DNA from 3 places in the Isoptericola sp. NPDC019482 genome. Region 3 is predicted to be linked to each of the others. Evidence: riboswitches for the same ligand, from Rfam matches in the RefSeq annotation. Region 3 holds a riboswitch; each other region holds the start of a gene.
What was found. A riboswitch is a leader RNA that binds a small molecule or an ion and turns the genes downstream of it on or off. The one in region 3 is predicted to bind S-adenosylmethionine.

Region 1: another riboswitch for S-adenosylmethionine. It lies ahead of ABZ493_RS15820 (hypothetical protein); the one in region 3 lies ahead of ABZ493_RS17050 (aminotransferase class V-fold PLP-dependent enzyme).
Region 2: another riboswitch for S-adenosylmethionine. It lies ahead of ABZ493_RS00335 (methylenetetrahydrofolate reductase); the one in region 3 lies ahead of ABZ493_RS17050 (aminotransferase class V-fold PLP-dependent enzyme).

What each region holds. Positions count from the first base shown of each region.
Region 1 is NZ_JBEYBQ010000026.1:38,969-46,470, reverse strand. Features, by position in the region: gene ABZ493_RS15850 (MarR family winged helix-turn-helix transcriptional regulator) at 1-144, shown strand, start outside; gene ABZ493_RS15845 (ABC transporter substrate-binding protein) at 200-1,150, shown strand; gene ABZ493_RS15840 (helix-turn-helix domain-containing protein) at 1,199-1,636, shown strand; gene ABZ493_RS15835 (HepT-like ribonuclease domain-containing protein) at 1,633-1,971, shown strand; gene ABZ493_RS15830 (HNH endonuclease) at 2,064-2,981, shown strand; gene ABZ493_RS15825 (NAD(P)-binding domain-containing protein) at 2,927-4,066, opposite strand; gene ABZ493_RS15820 (hypothetical protein) at 4,122-4,409, opposite strand; SAM riboswitch class IV at 4,469-4,585, opposite strand; gene ABZ493_RS15815 (putative quinol monooxygenase) at 4,678-4,980, shown strand; gene ABZ493_RS15810 (FAD-dependent monooxygenase) at 4,985-6,172, shown strand; gene ABZ493_RS15805 (right-handed parallel beta-helix repeat-containing protein) at 6,247-7,502, opposite strand, start outside.
Region 2 is NZ_JBEYBQ010000001.1:72,091-79,592, reverse strand. Features, by position in the region: gene ABZ493_RS00350 (SRPBCC domain-containing protein) at 1-32, shown strand, start outside; gene ABZ493_RS00345 (FBP domain-containing protein) at 127-642, opposite strand; gene metE (5-methyltetrahydropteroyltriglutamate--homocysteine S-methyltransferase) at 996-3,422, opposite strand; gene ABZ493_RS00335 (methylenetetrahydrofolate reductase) at 3,448-4,470, opposite strand; SAM riboswitch class I at 4,476-4,582, opposite strand; gene ABZ493_RS00330 (NADP-dependent oxidoreductase) at 4,676-5,587, opposite strand; gene ABZ493_RS00325 (YbdD/YjiX family protein) at 5,639-5,893, opposite strand; gene ABZ493_RS00320 (carbon starvation CstA family protein) at 5,877-7,502, opposite strand, start outside.
Region 3 is NZ_JBEYBQ010000031.1:6,277-13,778, forward strand. Features, by position in the region: gene ABZ493_RS17025 (MaoC/PaaZ C-terminal domain-containing protein) at 1-543, shown strand, start outside; gene ABZ493_RS17030 (LLM class flavin-dependent oxidoreductase) at 914-1,834, shown strand; gene ABZ493_RS17035 (GNAT family protein) at 1,865-2,431, opposite strand; gene ABZ493_RS17040 (amidase) at 2,548-4,026, shown strand; gene ABZ493_RS17045 (CsbD family protein) at 4,139-4,312, shown strand; gene ABZ493_RS17050 (aminotransferase class V-fold PLP-dependent enzyme) at 4,408-5,859, opposite strand; SAM riboswitch class IV at 5,894-6,010, opposite strand; gene ABZ493_RS17055 (hypothetical protein) at 6,188-6,358, opposite strand; gene ABZ493_RS17060 (rhodanese-like domain-containing protein) at 6,627-7,112, shown strand; gene ABZ493_RS17065 (O-succinylhomoserine sulfhydrylase) at 7,109-7,502, shown strand, end outside.

The DNA of each region.
Region 1 (7,502 bases), on a different contig from region 3:
GTGTACATGGAGGCCAAGGAACAGATCAAGGCGTCGCTCGACACGCTGCTGACCGGTCTCGACCCCGACGAGCGCGTCGTGCTCGCCGACCTGCTGCACCGCATCGCGCGCCCGGCGTCGGGCGCGCTGGAGGACGCCGGCTGACGCCCTCCGCACCACCTCGACGAAGGGAAGCAACATGCGCACAAAGGTGTGTGCCATGGCCGTGGGGGCTGCCGCGGCACTCGTGCTGTCGAGCTGCTCGGGCAGCGGGCAGGGGGCCGACGGCGACGAGGCGACAGGCCCCACGGCGGTCACCGTGGGCGTGCTGCCCATCGTGCCGAGCGCGGCCATGCAGCTCGGCATCGACCAGGGCATCTTCGCGGACCACGGGTTCGACGTGACCCTAGAGACCGGGCAGGGCGGCGCGGCGCTGCTGCCCGCCGTCGTGTCGCAGGAGATGGACTTCGCGCTGTCCAACCCGTTGAGCGTCATGCTGGCGCAGGGCCAGGGCCTCGACGTCCAGCTCATCACCGGCTACTCCCACTCGAAGGCCGAGGGCGACGACGTCACGAGCGTGTGGGCGGCGCCCGGGTCCGGGATCGAGTCGCCCGCCGACCTCGCCGGGAAGACCGTCGCCGTCAACACGCTCAAGACCATGGGCGAGGTGTCGATCCGCGAGATCGTGGAGCAGGACGGCGGCGACCCTGCGAGCGTGCAGTTCGTCGAGATGGGGTTCCCGGACATGCCGGCCGCGCTGGACGGGGGCGACGTCGACGCCGTCTGGGTGCCGGAGCCGTTCCAGACCCAGCTCGCGGAGGGCGGCAACACCCGGGTGTCGTACAACTACCAAGAGGTGTTCCCCGGCGTCATGACCATGGGCGTCATCACCTCCGGCTCGCTCGCGGAGGAGTCTCCCGAGATGGTCGACGAGTTCACCGCCGCCGTGGACGAGGTCACCGCCTACGCCCAGGAGCACCCGGAGGAGGTGGCCACGGCGCTGTCCGGGTTCCTCGAGATGCCCGAGGACGTCGCCGGCGCCCTCGTCATGGAGGACTTCCGCGCCGACATCGACGCCGACGCCATGCAGACCCTCGCCGACCTGTCCGTGGAGGACGGCATCCTGTCCGAGCCCGTGGACATGGGGACGTTCCTGCCGTCCGGAGGGTGAGGCCGGTCCGGACACGTCGGGCGGGTTATCACTGATAACGTCGGTGTCATGGTCGACCTTCGAGCCGAACGCGAGCGAGCGGGCCTCACCCAGGCCCGCCTCGCCGAGCTCGCCAGGATCGCGCCGTCCAACCTCTCGGCGTACGAGTCCGGCCGACGGCCGGCGTCCCCGGCGATGGTCGAACGGATCCGGCGAGCGATGGTCCGGCCGTCCGACCGCCTCCGCGAGAAGCGCGAGCAGGTCCTCACGATCATCGCCCGCAACGGCGGCACGAACCCGCGTGTCTTCGGTTCGGTCGCACGCGGCGACGACACCCCCGCGAGCGACCTCGACATCGTCGTCGACGTGCGCCCGGAGGACGCGTGGCGCTTCGTCTCCACCCCGCGGGAGCTGTCCGAGCTGCTCGGCGTCCACGTCGACGTCGTCACCGAACGCGGGCTGCGTGCCAAGCACCAGGGCATCATCGACGAGGCCGTCCCGTTGTGAACGACCGCACGAGGCGCTGGCTGCACGACCTCGTCGACCACGCAGCCGCGGTCGATCGGCTCGTCGCACGCGGCAAGGAGGCCTACGACGCCGACGAGATGCTCCGCTACGCCGCCGAGGACCTGCTCATCCGCCTCGGCGAGTGCGTGAGCCGCATCGACCGCGACGACCCGGGATTCGTCGACGCCCACGCGGACCTGGAGCTCCGTCGCGTCAAGGACGCGCGCCACGTCGTCGCGCACGGGTACGACGTCGTCGACTCCGAGCTGCTGTGGTCGATCCTGTCGACCAACATCCCTCAGGTCGCCGCCCGGGTCGCGCGACTCGGCGGCTGAACCCGGACGGGTCGGGGTGAACTTCCCCGCTACCAGCAAAGTTGCCGACCCGAACCCTTGCGGTGGGGCCGGCGCGGTGGTGAGCTCCACGAGTGGAGTCGGCAGTCGAGGCGGAGCTGCGCAGGCAGATCATGGCGTGGGTCGGCGAGCGAGCGGAGGCCAACGGCGGCTTCCTCCGTCGTGACGAGCTGCTCGACTTCCACCTCGACGGCGAGAAGCTGCCCGTCATCGACTACTCACGCGGCATCCGCAACCCGGCGTCGTTCGCCTCGACGCTCTCGATCGTCAGCGCCGCGAACGGCCCCTACGACGACACCGAGTCCGAGGACGGGCTGCTGCACTACGCCTACCGCAAGGGCGATCCCTGGTCGGGCGACAACCGGAAGCTCCGGCACGCCATGGAGACCGGGATGCCGCTCATCCTGTTCCGCAAGGAGATCGCGAACGTCTACACGCCCGTGTTCCCGGTGTACGTGGTGGACGACGAGCCCCAGAACCGCCAGTTCCTCGTCGCGCTGGACGAGGCGTTCCGCTTCATCCACGACCCCGCCCACCTCAGCGAGCCGCAGCGGGAGTATGCCCGCCGGCTCGCGAAGCAGCGCCTCCACCAGCCCGCGTTCCGCACCCGCGTCCTCGTCGCGTACGAGACGCGGTGCGCGATCTGCGAGCTCAGGCACGGGTCCCTGCTCGATGCCGCGCACATCGTCCCGGACGGGCACGAGCTCGGCGCCCCGACCGTGAACAACGGCCTCGCCCTGTGCAAGATCCACCACGCCGCGTACGACCAGAACATGCTCGGCGTGACGCCGGACCACGAGGTGCGCATCGCGTTCCGGCTGCTGGAGGAGATCGACGGGCCGATGCTCAAGCACGGGCTGCAGGAGATGCACGGGCGGCACCTCACCCTGCCGCGGCGGCGGGCGGACCGCCCCGACCGCGACCACCTGGCGTGGCGCTACGAACGTTTCGCCGCCGCGTCGACCAAGGAGCCGACCGGGGCGTCGAGGTAGCGCACGATCCGCACGACGGCGTCCCGACCGGCCCGGTTGGCGCCGATGGTGGACGCGGACGGCCCGTAGCCGATGAGGTGCACACGCGGCTCGCCGTCGACCTGGGTGCCGTCCATGCGGATGCCGCCGCCGGCAGTGCGCAGGTGCAGGGGGCGCAGGTGGTCGAGGGCGGCGCGGAAGCCGGTGTTCCAGAAGATGACGTCCACGGGGACGGTCTCGCCGCCGGGCGCGACGACGCCGTCGGGCACGATGCGGGTGAACATGGGCCGCCGGTCGAGCACGCCGCGCGCCTCGGCTGCCAGCAGCGACGGCGTCCTGATGAGGCCGGTGACGGACACGACGCTCAGCGGCGGCAGCCCTTCGCGCACCCGGTCGGCGACCATCGCCACGGCGCGCGAGCCGTCCTCGGGATCGAAGGTGTCGCGCCACACGGGCTCCCGCCGTGTGAACCAGAAGGTCTGCGCCACGTGCGAGACCTCCTCCAGCAGCTGCACGGCCGAGATGCCGCCGCCGACGACGGCGATGCGCTGCCCCGCGAAGTCCTCCGCCCGCACGTAGTCGGCGGTGTGGAGCTGACGGCCGCGGAACGTCTCCTGGCCCGGATAGGCGGGCCAGAACGGCTTCGACCACGTGCCCGTCGCGTTGATGATCGCCCGCGCCACGACGGCGCCGGACCGGCCGCCGCCCTCCCACCGGACGAGCAGCCCGCCGTCCCCCGCCTCCTCGACCCGACGCACGCGCACCGGCCGGACGACGGCGAGGCGCAGCTCTCGCTCGTAGTCGCCGAAGTAGGCGGGCAGGACGTCGACGCTCGCCGCCTCCGGCTCGACGTCGGGCTGCTCGATGCCCGGCAGGTCGTGGATGCCGTTCACCGTGCTCATCCGCAGCGAGCGCCACCGGTGCCGCCACGCTCCTCCGGGGCCGTCCTCGGCGTCGAGGACGACGTACGTGCGCTCGCCGGACGTCGCACCCGCCGCGGGCACGAACCCGCGCCGCCGCAGGTGGTACGCCGCCGACAGCCCGGCCTGTCCCGCGCCGATCACGACGACGTCCGCCTCCTGCGGCAGGGCATCGGTCGTCGTCATGCCTGGCTGAACGTGGCGCGGGCCGGCGGGATTCCTCCGGTGGCCGTGGCGTCCCCTACCTGCCGGTCGGCGCGCGCACCTTGTCCGCGTCACCGTCCTGACGCGGCGCGAGGGCGAAGCCGCCCACCGACGCCGGGTCGTACGTGACGACGGCGTTGAGGTCGGCGAGCTCGAGCCGCCACTCCGTCAGCGCGCGCCACACGCGCAGCCGCATCCGAAGCCCACGTCGCGCCGCGGCGTCGAGGCACAGCATGCGTCCGTGCCGGTGCAGGAGATGCTCCTCGCGCACCTGCCACGGCAGACATCCGAGCGTGCCGTCGCCGTGCGTGTGCTGTCCGTTCATCGTTGCTCCCGCTGTCGGGGTCGACGACGGGACCTGGCGCGAGGCGCCGGCCCGTGGTCGACCTGCACTTCCCACGGCCGGTCGGCCGGGGCGGGTCTTCCTCCTGGGGCACCGTGCGCAGGGAGCGCGGTTGCCGGACCGGCACGCGGAGGGCGTCTCGCCGGTCACTCGTGACCTGGGCAGATATGTACACGATGCCGCGGCCGGCCCGCAACACCGCACGGTCTGCGGGCGGCGATGTCCCCGGGCCGGGCTACCGTCACGGCCCATGACCTACGCCAACGTCGGCACGCTGGGTGCCGCCCCCGGGAAGCGCGACGAGCTGGTCGCCCACCTCACGCAGCGCAGCACGGAGCTCGCGGACGCGGGCTGCCTGCTCTACGAGGTCGGCGTCAGCGACGACCGGCCGGACACGGTGTTCGTCGCCGAGCTGTGGTCGTCGGCCGAGGCGCACCAGGCGTCGCTGCAGCTCCCGGCCGTGCAGGCGTCCATCGCGGCGGCGCGGCCGCTGCTGTCCGGCGAGTTCGGGGGCTTGGACTTCACCGTCGTGGGCTCGCCGTTGCGAGACTGACTCCGTGACACAGGAAGAGTCCGGGGCAGCACGTACGGCCGTCGTGATCGGCGGAGGCATCGGAGGGCTCGCGTCGGGCGTCGCGCTCGCGCGGCACGGCTGGGACGTCATGGTGGTCGAGCGCGCGACGTCGCTGGACCCGGTGGGCGCGGGGATCGTCGTCGCACCGAACGCGGTGCGGTCGCTGGACGCGCTGGGCGTCGGCGACGCGACTCGCGACCTGGCCGCCCTGCAGGGCGAGTTCGGGCTGCGCCGGCCGGACGGCACGTGGCTGGTCCGCGGCCGCGCGGAGGGCGCCGAGTCGGTGTTCGGGGATCGCACGCTGATGCTGCACCGGGCGCAGCTGGTGGGCCTGCTCGCGGACGCGCTGCCCGCCGGGGCGCTGCGGCTGGGGACGTCCGCCGTCGTCGTCGACCCGGGGACGACGACGAGGGCGGCGCGCGTCGCCGTCACCGACGGTGCGGGGACGACGACGGAGGTCCGCGCGGACCTCGTGGTCGCCGCCGACGGCATCGGCTCCGCGACGCGGACTCGCTGGTGGCCGAGCGCCCCGGCGCCGGTGTCCGGCGGGTCGACGGCGTGGCGGTTCGTCACCCCGCGGGTCTCCGGCGTCGTGGGCTCGGAGATCTGGGGCCGCGGGATCGTCGCCGGAGTGATGCCGCTCGCCGACGGGCGCGTCTACATGTACGTCTCGGTGGCCGACGCCGTCGGCGTCCCACGCGACCTGGACGAGCTGCGTGCCCGCCTCGCCGACTGGCACGCCCCGGTCCCCGCCCTGCTCGCGTCGGTCGACGACGACACGGCGCTGCGGCACGAGCTGCGCCACCTGCCCGCCCCGCCCGCATCCCTGGCGACCGGCCGGGTCGCGCTCGTCGGCGACGCCGCGCACGCGATGCTGCCGAACCTCGGACAGGGCGGGTGCCAGGCGCTCGAGGACGGCGTCGTCCTCGGCGCGCGCGTCCGCCCGGGAGACGACGTCGCGTCCGCGCTGCTGCGCTGGTCCGACGAGCGGCGGCCCCGCGTGGAGAAGGTGATGCGGCTGTCGGCCCGGATCTCCGGCCCGACCCTGTGGACGTCGCCGGCCGCCACGGCAGTCCGCGACGCCGGGATGCGCGCCGTCGGGCGCTGGACGGAGGCGCTGGGCGCCCGCGCCCTCCGCCCCGTGATGGCGTGGCGCCCGCCGGAGGGATGAGCACCGACCGACGTGGCGCCCGGTGACGGTTCCGTGCGAACAACCGTCACCAGGTGCTACGTCAGCAGCTCAGGTCACCTGCCGGTGAGGTACCCGTCCCGGCCGGGACCGCGCTCGAACGCGCCGAGGTCGGGCGCGGCACCGTCGTGGTCGAAGCCGAGCTCGGCCCCGCGGTCGATCAGCGCGCTGCCCGCCGCCGGGCGGGCGTTCGGCAGCTCGGGCAGGTCGCCGTTGCCCTGGCGGGGCGCGTCCCACCCGTCGTGCGAGACGCTGAGGAAGTCGTCGGCGGTGAGCTCGAGGCCCAGGTCCCACGAGTTCGACGCCGAGTCCACGCCGTCCATGTACTCGAAGCCGCCGTCGCCGAACGCGACGTTGTTGCGCATGATCCCGAAGCTGGCCGGGGTGCCGTCCTCGTTGACGCCGCGCATGTTGTAGTTCGTGCCGTTGTCGAACGCGGTGTTGTTGTACACCTCGGTCGCCTTCGGGTGATGGTTGGCGTAGAAGCCGCGCAGCGTGTTGTCGAACGCCACGGAGAACGACACCGTGACGTCCACCGGGTTCGGGTCGTACTTCCCGCCGTAGCCGCCCATCTTGAACCCGGTGCCGTTGCCGGACGCCGCCAGCTCGTCCGTGCCGTACACGTAGCCGTTGTGCCAGGCCCACGACCGGGTCACCTCGACCGGCGACGACGAGCTGATGAAGTCGAACCCGTCGTCGGCGTTGTTCCACGCACGGTTCCCCTCGAACAGGTTCACCTTGTCGGAGGGCGTGTTCGTGTGGGAACCGAACCCGTCCGCGTTCTGCCCGGCGCCCGTCTTCGAGTACGGGTCGTAGTTGTCGTGGGCGTCGGAGTTGCGCACGACATTGCCCGCGCCGTCCTGGATGAACAGCCCGGCACCCATGTTGTGGTGCACGTCGAGACGGTCGAACACGTTGTCACTGCCGTCGACCCAGATGCCCCACGACTCGTTGTTGAGGCTGTTGTTCTGCCGCACACCCGTCACCTCGAGCCCTCTGAGCACGAGGTGGTCGGCCAGCACGCTGATGCCCTTGATCCGGCAGTCGTCGAGGATGCCGGAGAAGTCGAGCACCGGTTCCTCCTTCAGGTACGCCGCATAGGTGATCGGCGCATCCGCCGTGCCGCTCGTGGTCAGCGTCACCCCCTCGACCTGGTCGGTCTGGCTCGTGCACTCGCGCACGGCGTCGTCGTACGCGTACGTGCCCCCACGGAGGAACACCGTGTCCCCCGGCTCGGCGCTCTCCTGGGCGCGGGCGATCGTCGCCCACGGGTGCGTGCGGTCGCCCGCCGCTGCGTCGTCGCCGTCGGGGG
Region 2 (7,502 bases), on a different contig from region 3:
GCATCAACCTGAGGGACGGCTTCTACCGGTAGGCCCGGAGCCGCCGAACAGGCGGTTGACACCGTTATCGGGGGTGTTCGCCCGCGATAACGGTGTCAACCGCCTGTTCGGCAGGGGTCGGATGCGTCAGGCGGTGCGGCGCACCTCGTCGAGGAACTTGCGGGTGTGCTCGCGCAGCGCAGCGACGCGGCGCTCGACGATCGCCTCGCGGACGCCGGGGTCGTCGCGCCCCGCCTCGGCAAGGGTGGGACGACGGCGCACGTTGCGGGAGCAGCGGAAGTCGCCGCAGACGAGCGTGCCGATGGTGTCGCCCTTGCGGCCGGCGGCGCCGCCGCGCTTGGCGACGAAGAGCTGCACGTCACGGGTCTCGACGACGTCCTCGCACCACGCGCACATGGCGGCGCGGCGCGGGCCGGTGCGCTCGGTGGCGCGCAGGAGGACGCCGACGGGCTCGGCGTCCGGCTCGTCGTCGAGGGTCATGACGACGTACGCGGCCAGGGGCTGCTTGCGGTCGCGCCAGCCCAGGTAGTCGAGGCGGTCCCAGTCGACCTCGTCGAGGTCGGGGACGATCATGCGCTGGCGCTCGCTGCGCGTCGCGTTGACGAGGCTGTCGCGGAGCTGCTTCTCGGTCAGGGGGTTCATGAGGATCGGCTTTCGGATGAGCGGGGGTGGGCGCGACGAAGCCCCGCACCGCCCGGTCCGCCGGACCGATCAGCCTGAGAAGCGTGAACGATCAGCGGGGGACGGTGCCGGGGCAGGCGGGACTGCCCGAGCAGGCCTGGTGGCCCACCCCGCTCCCTGCGACGCCCGGCATCGCTCGCTCCTCGCTCGTGAAAGATGGTGGTCCGCTCGCGCCCCGAGGGCACGACCGGCCCTTCCATGGTGGCACGGGACCGTCGCCCGGGTCGACGTCTATTGCGTCACCCCGTCGCCGAACATGCAGTTGCGCACCTTCTGAACGCTCAGAAGGTGCGCAACTGCATGCTCGGCAGTGGTCAGAGGGCCGCGCGGACCTCGCGCGCGGCGGCGACCAGATGCGCCAGGGCCGGCTCGACCTCCGCGTACCGGCGGGTCTTGAGCCCGCAGTCCGGGTTGACCCACACGAGCGCCGGGTCGATCGCCTTGACGGCGAGCGTCAGCAGCTCGGTGACCTCGTCGGACGACGGCACACGCGGGGAGTGGATGTCGTAGACGCCCGGCCCGATGCCGCGGGAGTACCCGGCGTCGGCGAGCTCCGGCACGATCTCCATGCGGGAGCGGGCCGCCTCGACCGACGTCACGTCGGCGTCGAGGCCGTCGATCGCGCCGATGACCTCGCCGAACTCCGAGTAGCACAGGTGGGTGTGGATCTGCGTGGCGGCGTCCACCCCCGACGTCGCGAGCCGGAACGACCCGACCGACCAGTCGAGGTAGGCGGGCTGGTCGGCGCGGCGCAGCGGCAGCAGCTCGCGCAGCGCGGGCTCGTCCACCTGCACGATGCCGATGCCCGCGGCCTCCAGGTCCGCGATCTCGTCGCGCAGGGCCAGGCCCACCTGGTTGGCGGTGTCGCCGAGCGGCTGGTCGTCGCGGACGAACGACCACGCGAGGATCGTCACCGGGCCGGTGAGCATGCCCTTGACCGGCTTGTCGGTGAGCGACGCCGTGTACGCGGACCACTCGACCGTGATCGGCGCCGGGCGCTGCACGTCGCCCCAGAGGATCGGCGGGCGCACGCAGCGCGACCCGTACGACTGCACCCAGCCGTTCGCCGTCACCGCGAAGCCGTCGAGCTGCTCGGCGAAGTACTGCACCATGTCGTTGCGCTCGGGCTCGCCGTGCACCAGCACGTCGAGGCCCAGCTCCTCCTGCAGCGCCACGACGCGCCCGATCTCCTCGCGCATCGCGGTGGAGTAGTCGGCGTCGGCGAGCTCGCCCTTCGTCCACGCGGCCCGGGCCTTGCGGATCTCCGGGGTCTGCGGGAACGAGCCGATCGTCGTCGTGGGCAGCGGGGGCAGGTTCAGGCGCGCGGCCTGCGCGGCCGCGCGCTCCGCGTACGGGCCGCGGGCGAAGTCGGCGTCGGTGAGGGCCGCGGCCCGGTCGCGCACCGCGGGCACGACGACGCCCGCCGCCGTCGCGCGGGAGGCCACGGCCGCGGACGACGCGGCGAGCGCGTCCGCGACGGCGCCACGGCCGTCCGCGAGGGCGCGGGCCAGGGTCGCGACCTCGCCCACCTTCTGGTCGGCGAACGCGAGCCAGTCGCGCAGGCGCGGGTCGAGCGTGGTGCCCGCCGCCTGCTGGTCGAACACCTCGTCCTCGACGTCGTGCGGCACGTGCAGCAGCGACGTCGACGTGCCGACGGCGAGGGCCCCGGCGCCGAGGCCCCGCAGCGACTCGACGACGTCGAGCTTGGCGGCCAGGTCGGCGCGCCAGACGTTGTGCCCGTCGATCACGCCCGCGACGAGCGTCTTGCCCTCGAGGCCCGGGACCGCGCCGTCGAGACTGCCGGCGGGCACGGCACCCTTGACCAGGTCGATCGCGATCGCGTCGACGTCGGTCGCGGCGAGGAGCGCGAGGGCGTCCTCGTGCAGGCCGCCGAACGGCGCGGTCACGAGGATGGCCGGCCGCTCGCCCGCGGAGTCCTCAGAGGCGGTGTCGTCGTCGGTCTCCCTCGCGAGGCCGGTCGCCAGGGTGCGGTACGCCGAGGCGATCGCCGCGTGCAGGCGCTCGGCGGGCACGTCGAGGGAGTCGGTGACGAGCGCGGGCTCGTCGAGCTGCACCCACGGCACGCCGACGGCGGCCAGCGCGCGCAGCAGGTCGGCGTACGCGGCGACGACGTCGTCGAGCCGGTCGAGCGGGTGGAAGCCCTCGCCCGCCTCGTCGGCCGCCTTCGACAGGGCGAGGAACGTCACGGGGCCCACGAGCACCGGGCGCGTCGTGACGCCGGCCTCCTTGGCCTCGGCGTACTCGCGCACGATGCGGTGGTCGGCGAACGAGACCGGCGTCGTCTCGCTGATCTCCGGCACGAGGTAGTGGTAGTTGGTGTCGAACCACTTGGTCATCTCGAGCGGGGCGTCCTCGCCGCGGCCGCGGGCCACGGTGAAGTACCCGTCGAGCTCGAGCGAGCCGTCCTCGTCGTCGAGCAGGTCGCGGAACCGCGCGGGGACGGCGCCCAGCAGCGCGACGACGTCGAGCACCTGGTCGTAATAGGAGAACGACCCGGGCACGGAGCCGTCGTCGGGGTTCAGGCCGAGGTCGACGAGGCGGCGTGCCGTCTCGCGGCGCAGCGTGCCTGCCGCGACCTCCAGGTCGACGGCGTCGGTGCGCCCGGCCCAGAAGGACTCGACGGCCTTCTTGAGCTCGCGGCGCCGCCCGATGCGCGGGTAGCCGAGGATCGTGCCGCCCGGGAAGGCGGCGGGGGTGGGGCTGGTCGGTGTGGTGGACATGAGCACTCCAGAGTTCGGGCGCCCGTCAGACGACGGGAGCCTGGGTCGGGATGCTCGGTACCCACGGCCTTCTGGCCAGGTCCGCGCCGTCCGACGTGGCGTCGGAGGGCGCCGGTCCGCCGAGGTGGACACCCTCGAGCAGGTCCAGAGCGGGACGGTACTTGTTGAACGTGTACACGTGGATGCCGGGGGCGCCCGCGTCGAGCACGCGCTGGGCGAGCTCCACGGCGCGCGCGGTCCCGTAGGCGTGCTGGGCCTCCGGGTCCCCCGCGGCGTCGAGCGCGTCCAGCAGCTGCCGGGGCGCGCGGACGCCGGTGAGCTCCTCGACGCGACGGAGCCGGCGCGGCTCGGTCGTGGGCAGCTGCCCGGCGAGGATCGGGATCGTCACCCCGGCCGCGCGGGCCTCGGCGACGAAGTCGGTGTAGGAGTCGGCCTCGTAGAACAGCTGCGTGATGGCGAAGCCCGCCCCCGCCTCCTGCTTCTCCTTGAGGCGCCGGACCTCCTGGGCCCGGGTGGTGCCCGCCTGCACGTTGCCGTCGACGAACGTCGCGACGGCGATCGTCATCGGGCGGGCGGCGCCGCGCAGGGCGGCCCCGGGGTCGGTCGCGCAGCGCCGGGCCTCGACCTCGCGCAGCAGGTGCACGAGCTCGATCGACGACGCGACGCCGTCGGCGGGCGGCGCCCAGTCCGGCTGGTCCTTCGGCGGGTCGCCGCGCAGGGCCAGGAACGCGCGGGTGCCGGCGTCGAGGAAGTCGTCGATGACGGCGGAGACGTCCTCGCGGTGCGCGCCCACGCAGGTCAGGTGCGCCACGGGCAGGACGGGTGTGCCCTCGAGCAGGGTCGCGACGACCTGGCGGGCGGTCGCCCGGTCACCGCCGCCCGCGCCGTACGTCACGGACACGAAGTCCGGGCGCGCGGCCACGAGCCGGCGCGCCGTCTCCCAGAACTTGGGGGCGGCGTCCGGCCGGCGCGGCGGCATGAGCTCGAACGAGACCGTCGGGCGTGCCGGCAGCACCGGGGTGGGCGAAAGGGATGCCTCTGCGACCATGCGTCACTCCATCGATCCTGGCGTGAGCACCTTCGTCCTCGGGAGGCTTCCGTCGGAGAACGGGTTGCTGCGGCGTCGTCGAGCCAGGACTCTCGGCCGCTCTGGATGGCTTGTCACGCGATCGTACGCAGCATCCGCGATACGAGCGAGGATGAGACCGCCTGGTGAGACGATCGCTGATGCGGATCGGGCGGGAACGCCCTGCTCAGGGCACCAGCACGACCTTGCCGCCCGCGCGTCCGGTCTCGACGAGCTCGTGCGCCCGCGGCGCGTCGGCCAGCGGCAGCACGGCGCCGACGGTGGTCGTCAGCTCGCCGCGGGCCAGGGCGTCGACGGCCTCGGCGAGCTCGCCGGCGTCGCGCTCGGACCGCCAGCTGGCCTGGACCCCGAGGTCCGCCGCGGCGTCGTCGGCGATGGTGACGATCCGGTCGGTGCCGCCGCGCAGGGCGATCGAGTCGGGCAGCACGCCCGCGCCGGTGGCGTCGAGGACGGCGTCCACGCCGTCGGGGGCGAGGGCGCGCACCCGCTCCACGAGCCCCGCGCCGTAGGTGGTGGGCGTCGCGCCGAGTGCGGCGACCCGGTCCTGGTTGCGCTGCGACGCCGTGCCGATCACGCGGGCGCCGCGGCGCACGGCGAGCTGGACGGCCAGCTCGCCCACCGACCCGGACGCCCCGTGCACGAGCAGCGTCTCGCCGGACCGGACGTCGAGGAGGCGCAGCACGCGGGTCGCGGTCTCCGCCGCGACGGGCAGCGTCACCGCGTCGGCCGCGGCGAGCCCGTCGGGCACCCGCGCGAAGACCGAGGTGAGGGCGAGCTCGGCATACCCGCCGCCGACGGCGAACCCGACCACGCGGTCGCCGGGCGCGACGCCGGTCGCGCCGTCCCCGCCGGGCGGGCCGACCTGGTCGACGACCCCCGCCACCTCCAGACCGGGCACGACGGCCGACGTCGGCGCCGGGGCGCCGGTCGCCCCGGCGCCGGACTTCACGTCCCAGCCGTTGACGGCGGCGGCCTCGACGCGCACGCGCACCTGGCCGGGCCCGGCCTGAGGGTCGGGGACGGCGGCGAGGTGCAGCACCTCCGGCCCGCCGTGGGACTCGTAGACGATCGCGCGCACGCGCCCATCCTGGCGCGGCGGGCGCCGTCGTGCCCGCCCGCTCAGCACCGTTCAGCAGCAGCGCGAGCCCGGGTTGCGGTCCTGGGCCGCGTAGTGCTCCCGCCAGAACTCGCGCTCGCCCATCGGCTCCCGGTCCGGGTGGGCGGACCGCTCGTGCGCCACGTACGTCGCGTAGGCGCCCTCGCCCATCACCTGCCGCACGTACCAGCGCAGGTTCGACCACCCCGCCGACGCCGCCCGGGCGAGTGCCCGGGCGGCGTCGCGCGCGGTGGCGCCGACGGTGCGGGCGTCAGTGGTGCCCGGCACCGCTGGTCTCCCGCAGGCCGGCGTCGGCCCACTCCTTCTCGATCCGCTTCTCCTCGGCCGTCGCGAAGAGGTTCGCCGGGGCGAACCGCCGGGACGCGACGGGCGCGTCCTCATGGTTCTCGCCGCCGCCGTCGCGGAACGCCTTGATCGTCACGACCACCGACGCCGCGATCACGATGATCGACAGCACCACGAACACGATCGACAGGGTGCCCTGCACGAAGGTGTTGCGGACCACGGCCTCCATCGCGGCGACGTCGGGCGCGGTGCCGAACGACGTCTCCCCGGCGGCGAGCGCGTCCTGGAACGCCCGGTGCTGCGCCCAGTACCCGACCTGGGGCACGTCCGAGAAGATCTTCTCGAACGACGCCCAGATCGTGATGAGCGCCGTGAAGGCGAGCGGCACGGCCACGATCCACAGCCAGGCCCAGTAGGCGCGGCCGCGCTTGGCGACGATCGCGAGCACGACGGCGAGCGCGATCGCGGCCAGCAGCTGGTTCGCGATGCCGAACAGCGGGAAGAACGTGTTGATGCCGCCGAGCGGGTCGGTGACGCCCAGGTAGAGGATCGTGCCCCAGCCCGCGACCATGATCGCGGTGCAGATCCACACCCCTGGTCGCCAGCTCACGTCCTTGAACCTCGGTGCCACGTTGCCGATGGTGTCCTGCAGCATGAAGCGGGCCACGCGGGTGCCGGCGTCGACGGCGGTGAGGATGAACAGCGCCTCGAACATGATCGCGAAGTGGTACCAGAAGCCCATCATCGCGGTGCCGCCGACGAGCTGGTGCATGATCGTCGCGAGGCCGAGCGCGAGCGTCGGCGCGCCGCCGGTGCGGGACACGATCGACGGCTCGCCCACCTGGCCGGCCAGGGTGCTGAGGGTGTCGGGCGTGAGGTTGACGCCGGCGAGGCCGAGCGAGTTCACGAACGCGACCGCGCCCTCGATGGTGCCGCCCGTGGCGGCCGCCGAGGAGTTCATCGCGAAGTACACGCCGCGGTCGATCGAGATCGCGGCGACCAGCGCCATGATCGCGACGAACGACTCCATGAGCATGCCGCCGTAGCCGATGAAGCGCGTCTGGCGCTCCTTCTCCACGAGCTTCGGCGTCGTGCCCGACGAGATGAGCGCGTGGAACCCGGACAGGGCGCCGCACGCGATCGTCACGAACAGGAAGGGCCACAGGCTGCCGGAGACCACCGGGCCGGTCTCGCCGCTCGCGAACTCGCTGATCGCGGGCACGTTGATCTCGGGCCGCACGATGACGACGGCGCCGGCGAGCACCACGATGACGCCCACCTTCATGAAGGTGGACAGGTAGTCGCGCGGGGCGAGCAGCAACCACACGGGCAGGACGGCGGCCACGAAGCCGTAGACGATGATGCCGACGGCGATCGTGGTGCGGTCGAGGGTGAACACGTCGGCGCCCCACGCGGTGTCGGCGACCATGCCGCCGCCGATGATCGCGGCGAGCAGCAGCACGAAGCCGATGAGGGAGACCTCGGTGATCTTGCCCGGGCGCAGGTACCGCAGGTAGACGCCCATGAACAGCGCGATCGGGATCGTCATGGAGACGCTGAACACGCCCCAGGGGCTCTCGCCGAGGGCGTT
Region 3 (7,502 bases):
CGCCCGCACAAGCGGGGCGTGCAGGTGGACCTCGTCGCCGAGGTGCGGCGCCAGGCCGACCCCGGCGCCGGGCCGGTGTGGCGGGGCGTGTCGACCTACCTCGCCAAGGGCTTCCACCTGCCCTGGTCCGACGAGGCGGAAGCCCCGCGGGACGAGGCGGCGGACGCCGAGGACCGCGCGCCCGCGGGCACGTGGACGCCGCCGCTGCCGACCGGTCGGTGGGCGCTCGGGCCGGGCACCGGCCGCGCGTACGGCGCCGTCTCGGGCGACCGGAACCCCATCCACCTGTCGGCGCTGTCCGCGAAGGCGTTCGGCTTCCCGCGCGCCATCGCCCACGGCATGTACACGGCGGCGCGCGCCCTGGCCGACGTCGGGCACGCGCGCGGCGACGCCTACCGCTGGACGGTCGAGTTCGCCTCCCCCGTGCTGCTCCCCGGCACCGTGGACGTGGCCGTGACGCCCGACGACGACGGCTTCGCGTACGTCGGATGGAACGGCGGCCGGCGCCGCCAGCACTTCCGGGGCACGGTCACCCCGCTCTGACCGGGCTCCGCCCGACGCCGAACAGGCGGTTGACACCGTTATCGTGCTCCCCCAGGCCCGATAACGGTGTCCCCCGCCTGTTCGGCATCCCGGTGCGAAAAGTCCGTGCGGGCAGGCGCACGCGTGCTGGCGGTCGAGCTGCACCCCGGCCGCGCTGCTGCCCTGTGCCGCCGGGCGCGCGCCACGCGCGCCGGTTCGTGCTCGACGTCGGCGCGCCCGTGCCGCGGCGCGCGTTCCGGCCCCTGCCGCGCGTGGACTCCGCCGTCCTGCGCGTCCGCCGTCGCTGATCGGGGACTACCTCGGCAGCATCTGTACTACCTCGTGGGATCCGGTACTACCTCGACGGACGGGACTGGGGCAGGATCGGCCCATGGTGACCCTCGGCTGCATCCTCGCGCCCTACGGCAACCCGCCCTCGCGGTTCGTCCCGTTCGCCCGCACCGCCGAGGCCGCCGGCCTCGACGAGGTGTGGCTGTGGGAGGACTGCTTCCTCGAGTCCGGCCCGTCCGCCGCGGCGGCGATGCTGGCCGCGACGGAGCGCCTGCGCGTCGGGATCGGCGTCATGCCGCTGCCGCTGCGCAACGTGGCCCTCACCGCGATGGAGACGGCAACGCTCGACGGCATGTTCCCCGGCCGCTTCGTCCCCGGCGTCGGGCACGGCGTGCAGAGCTGGATGGGCCAGGTCGGCGCCCGGGTGGCGTCGCCGCTGACGCTCATGCGCGAGCAGGTCGGCGCCCTGCGCGCGCTGCTCGCCGGGGAGCACGTCACGACGTCCGGGCGCTACGTGACGCTCGACGACGTCGCGCTCGACTGGGCGCCCGCCGTCGCGCCCCTCGTCGTCGCCGCGGCGAAGGGGCCCAAGTCGCTGCGGCTGGTGGGCGAGATCGCCCAGGGAGTGGTCATCGACGGCGACACGGGCGTCTCCGGGGCCCGTCAGGCGGTCGCGCTCGTGGACGAGGGACGCGCTGCCGCCGGCCTGCCGCCCGTCGCCGAGTCCGCGCCCGAGGGCGAGCACCCGTTCCGGACGGTCGCGTTCGCCCAGGTCGCCACCGGCGACGGCGCGGCCGACCGGCTGCGCCGGTCCCTCGCGCGGTGGGACGTCGACGCCACGTCCGACGACGTGCTCGCCGACCACGCGAGCTGGGGGACCGCGGAGGAGGTCGCCGACGGGCTGCGCCGCTACGTCGACCTGGGCGTCTCGACGGTCGTCGCGCAGCCGACCCTGGACGAGCCGGACCTCGACGCCTTCGCGGCCTTCCTCGGGCAGGAGGTCGCGCCCCTGCTGCGCTGACCCGCGCCGAACAGGCGTCGAGGTCGGGGGTCAGGCGAGTCGTGCCTCGAGGCCCGCGCGGACGTCGGGCCACTCGTCGTCGACGATCGAGAAGTACGCGGTGTCCCCCACCGTGCCGTCGGCGGCGACGCGGTGCTTGCGCAGCACGCCCTCGGGCTTCGCGCCGAGCCGCTGGATGGCCCCGCACGATCGTGTGTTGCGCGAGTCGGCGCGCAGCGCGACCCGGCGCATCCCCCACTCCTCGAACGCGTGCCGCAGCAGCAGGAGCTTGCACGCGGGGTTGGTCGTGCCGCCCCACCAGTCGCGCCCGTAGAACGTGGTGCCGATCTCCACGCGGCGCGGCCCGGGGGCCAGCTCGTAGAAGCGGGTGGACCCGCGGACCGCGCCGTCGTCGCCCACGACGGCGAACGCCATCGTGCCCGGCGTCGCGACGCCGGCGGCGATCCACGCCTCGAGGTCCTCGACCGTCGTCGGTACGGGCGAGGTCATGCCGAACCAGAGGTCGGCGTCGACGAGGGGCAGCAGCGCGGCGGCGTGCTGCGGGCCGAGCGGCTCCAGCCGCACGCCGTGGCCGGCGAGGACGAGGTCGTGGGTCACGCGCCCCATCCTCGCCGAACAGGAGGTTGATGCCGGAATCCGTCCAAGATCGTCGCGATCACGGTGTCAACCGCCTGTTCGGCGCCCGGAGGGGCTGGATAGGTAGCGTGCGGAGCATGGACGACGCCCTGCACGAGATGACGGCCGCCCGGCTGCGTGACCTGCTGCGCGCGGGAGAGCTCACGCCGACCGAGGTGGCCGACCACTTCCTGGCCCGGATCGAGCGCGCCAACCCCGCGCTGGGGGCCTTCGTCAGCGTCACCCCCGCGGCGGCGCGCGAGCGGGCGGCCCGCCTCGAGCGGGACGGCGCGGAGACCCGGGGCGTGCTGTGGGGGCTGCCCGGCGGGGACAAGGACCTGTGGCTGCGGGCCGGCGTGCCTGCCGGGTTCGGCTCCCGCGCCTTCGCGGGCGACGACGCCGTGGTGGCGCCGGTGAGCGACGAGATCGTCGACGTCCTCGACGCCGCCGGCATGGTGAGCCTCGGCCGCACGACGGCGCCCGAGCTCGGCTTCCCCGCGTACACGGAGCCGCTGGCCGGGCCGGTGGCGCGCAACCCGTGGGACCCGTCGCTCGGGGCGGGCGGGTCGAGCGGGGGCGCCGCCGTCGCCGTCGCGGCAGGCCTGCTGCCGTGCGCGCCCGGGTCCGACGGCGGCGGGTCGGTGCGCATCCCCGCCGCGGCGTGCGGCGTCGTCGGGCTCAAGCCGAGCCGCGGACTCGTGCCCGCCGGGTCGGGGCAGGAGTCGCTCGGCGGTCTGGTCGTGGACGGGCCCCTCGCCCGCACCACGGAGGACACCGCGCTGCTGCTCGAGGGGATGCTCACCCGGACGCCCGACGGACGGGTGGCCCACCCGCTGACGCTGCGCGCGCCGTCGGCCCGCGCCGGGGAGTACCTGGCCGCGGCACGGCGAGGCGAGGTGGCGGGCAGCGGCGGCGAGGACGTGCAGGGCAGGTTCCGGGTGGCCGTCACGACCGACTCCGCCTGGGACGACTTCTACGCGATCACGACGTCGGACGAGGCACGCGACGCCCTCGACACCGGCGTGGCGACGCTCACCGGGCTCGGGCACGAGGTGGACGGCCTGTCCCTCGAGCCCGAGCCGACGTACGGCCCCGCGTTCCGCACCCTGTGGATGGCGGGCGCGTCCGCGGTGCCGATCGACGACCCCGCACGCCTCGACCGCCTCGAGCCGCTCACCCGGTGGCTCATCGGCCGCGGCCGCCAGGTGCCCGCCCGCGAGCTCACCGAGGCGCTGCGCGCCCTCACCGCCTTCGAGCGCCGGTTGGTCGCGCAGGTGTCGCGGTTCGACGCCGTCGTCACCCCCGCGCTCGCGATGACGCCGCGCCCGCTCGGCTGGTTCGACCCCGAGGACCCGGAGCGCAACTTCGAGCAGCAGTGCCAGTACACGCCGTGGACGTCGATGCTCAACGTGGCCGGCCTGCCCGCGATCACCGTGCCCACGCGGTGGACCGACGACGGGCTGCCGATGGGCGTGCAGCTGATCGGGCGGCCCGGCGGGGAGACGACGCTCCTCGCCCTCGCCGCCCAGCTCGAGGACCGGCTGCGCTGGGCGGACCGGCACCCGGCGGCCTGGTGACGGCGGACGCTGACCAGGGCACGGACCACGACCTGAGACGTCGGCGTGCGAGGCGGCGGACAGGCGTTTACCGTCGATTCCCGAGGTCGTTCGTACGACGGAAGGAGCCCCGATGGGACTGGGAGACAAGGCCAAGCACCTGGCGGAAGAGGCCGAAGGCAAGGCCAAGGAAGCCACGGGCAAGCTCACCGACGACGAGAGCAAAGAGGCCGAGGGCAAGGCCCAGCAGGCCAGCGCGAACCTCAAGCAGGCGGGCGACGACGTCAAGGACGCGTTCAACCGGTGACCCGCTGACACGACGGGGCGCCACCGCAAGGTGGCGCCCCGTCGTCATGTCCCGGCCCGTCGCGTCCTGTCGCGGGCGGGCGGGACGGCGGCGGCTCAGACGTCGTCAGGCAGGCAGCCGAACGCCTCGTCGGCGCCCAGCGCGGCGGTGGCGAGCAGCCCCTCCAGGCCGGAGCCCTCGGGCACGGGGCGCGGGTCGTCGACGACGACCCACAGGCCGTCCACGACGTCGTACTGCGCCTGCGGGCCCTCGGTGACGAGCGAACGGACGGCGGCGACGAGCCGCTCGACCTCCTCGCCCGCGGTGCCGAGCCCCACCGACGCGCGCACGGCGCCGGCGTCGAACCCGAGGCGACCGAGCAGCGGGTGGGCGCAGAACCGGCCGTCGCGCACGCCGATGCCGTGCTCCGCGGACAGGTACGCGGCGACGAGGCCCGGGTCGTAGCCGGTGACGGTGAACGTCACCACGCCCACCGGGTCGACGGCGTCGTCCCACACGTGCACGACCTCGACGCGGTCGATCTCGCCGAGCCCGTCCACGAGCCGGCGCCGCAGCGCGTCCTCGTGCTCGGACGCGGCCCACGGGTCGAGGGCGGCGAGCTCGTCGCACGCGGCCGCGAGCGCCACCGCGCCCACGACGTTGGGCGACCCGGCCTCGTGCCGGGCGGGGCCCTCGTGCCAGTCGGTCGTCGTGGTGCGCACGCGCCGCACGGCGCCGCCGCCGGCCAGGTACGGGGTGCCGGCGTCGAGCCAGTCGCGCCGGCCGACCAGGACCCCCGCCCCGAAGGGCGCGTACGTCTTGTGGCCCGAGAAGGCGACGTAGTCGACGCCCGTGGCCGCGAGCGAGAAGCGGCGGTGCGGCACCAGCTGGGCGCCGTCGAGCACGACGCGCGCGCCCGCGCCGTGGGCGGCGGCGACGACGTCGGCCACGGGCAGCGCCTCGCCCGTGACGTTGGAGGCGCCGGTGAGCGCGAGCAAGGCGTAGGGCCGGCCCGCGGCCGCGGCGGAGCTCAGCTCCTCCTCGAGCTCCGCGAGGGTGGCGGACACCGACGGCCCGCCCGTGACGACGGTCGCATCGGTGACGCGCTGCCAGGGCAGCAGGTTGGCGTGGTGCTCGATGTCGAGCACGAGGACGCGGCCCGGCTCGCCGGTGGCCGGGTCGGCGGGCACGCAGCCCGCGAGCAGGTTGAGCGAGTCCGTGGTGTTGCGGGTGACGATCGTGAGGTCGTCCTCGCGGGCGCCGACGAACGCGCCGATCGTGCGGCGCGCCGTCTCGTACAGGGCGGTCGAGACCTGGGACAGGTAGCCGGCGCCGCGGTGCACGCTGGCGTACAGCGGCAGCACGCGCGCGACCCGGTCGGCCACGGCCTGCAGGGCGGGCGCCGACGCCGCGACGTCGAGGTTGGCGTACGGCACCTGGCGGCCGTCGACGAGCGGCACGAGCGTGTCGCCGCCGACGACGGGCAGCACGGGGGCGACGTCGTGCACGGCGGCGGCGCGCACCACAGGCACAGTGGGCACCGCAGGCGCAGTGGTGAGCGTGGTCATGCGTGGTCCTCCTCGGTCGTGCCGGGGAGGTGGCTCCCCGCGCTTGCCCGCACGCCGGACGGCGTGGGGCCAGGTCGTCACCCGGGGCACCCCGCCGCGAGAGGAGGGTTGCCGGCCAGCGAGCCGGGGCTTCGCGCTGGCGCTCTTGACCTGCCGCCCATGGTGCGTGCGCAGCACCACACGGTCAAGCGGAGACCTGGCCCTTCTCACGATGCGGGCGCGTGAGACACCGGACCCGTGCCCCGCGCACCGTCCTGGCCTCCGGCGCGCGCCCGCAGGCCCACGTCGGCGAAGACGACCGACCGACCCGTCGAGGGCGGACCGTGGGTCAGATGCCGGGGCCGCTGCGCCAGCCGAGCACGTTGTCCGCGCCCTGGGGGTACGGCGCCTCGTGGGGGCGCCCACCCTCGGGGCCCGGCGGAGGCAGGTCGCGCGGGCGCTCGAGCGGCTCCTCCCGCTCGCGCCGGAACCAGCCCTTGATCGTGCTGAGGATCGACATGGCCCCACCTCGCGTTCGACGTGATCTTGCCCGGAATCTGACCGCAACTTTACCGGCCGGGGGCGTCCGGGCGCATAGAGGTCCGGCGCCGCTCGGGTCGCGAGACGGGGTGACCAGCACGCGGACGGCTGTCGTACGATCGCCGTGACCATCCCGAGCGGCCGAGTGACGTGGCACGTCGACGCCGCAGCAACCCGCGGGCCGGGCGCCGTCGACGGCGTCCGGGACGGACGAGGGTGCTACCGCCACGACCGATGGGAGGACTGCGATGAGCACCCAGATCGATCCCCGCCCCGCCGAGGGCTACGCCGGCGACCTCACCCCGCAGCAGGCGTGGGACCTGCTCGCCGGCGACCCCGACGCCGTCCTCGTGGACGTGCGCACCGAGGGCGAGTGGCGCGCGATCGGCGTGCCGGACACCGCGACCGCCGGTAAGAAGCCCCTCTTCGTCGAGTGGGTGCAGGCGGGCGGGCGCCCGAACGCCGGCTTCCTCGCCGAGCTCGCCGCCGCGGGGCTGACCGCGGACCGGCCGATCGTCTTCCTGTGCCGCTCCGGCCAGCGCTCGATCGGTGCGGCGCGCCTCGCGACGTCGTCCGGCCTGGGGCCGGCGTACAACGTGCTCGAGGGCTTCGAGGGCGGCCCCGGCTTCGACGGCGTGCGCGACCGCGAGGGCTGGAAGGTGCGCGGCCTGCCCTGGGGCACGTACGACGCCGCGACGCGGACGACCCCGCAGCAGCCGGAGCAGGCCCGATGAGCGACACGCAGGTCCCGACCGGCCCCGGCGCCGACCCGACGACCTTCGGTGGCTCGCGCCCGCTGCCCGCCACGGTCCGCCCCGCGACCCTCGCCGTGCGCGGCGGGCACCGTCGCTCGGACTTCCAGGAGATGTCCGAGGGCCTGTTCCTCACCCAGGGGTACACGTACGGCTCGGCGGCGGACGCCGAGGCGGCGTTCGCCGGCGAGCGGTCCCAGTTCCTGTACTCGAGGTACGGCAACCCGACGGTGCACACGTTCGAGGAGCGGCTGCGCCTCATCGAGGGCGCCGAGGCCTGCTACGCCACGGCGTCGGGCATGTCGGCGGTCTTCAACGCCCTCGCCGCGCTGGTCTCCAGCGGTTCGCGCATCGTGTCGGCACGAGCCCTGT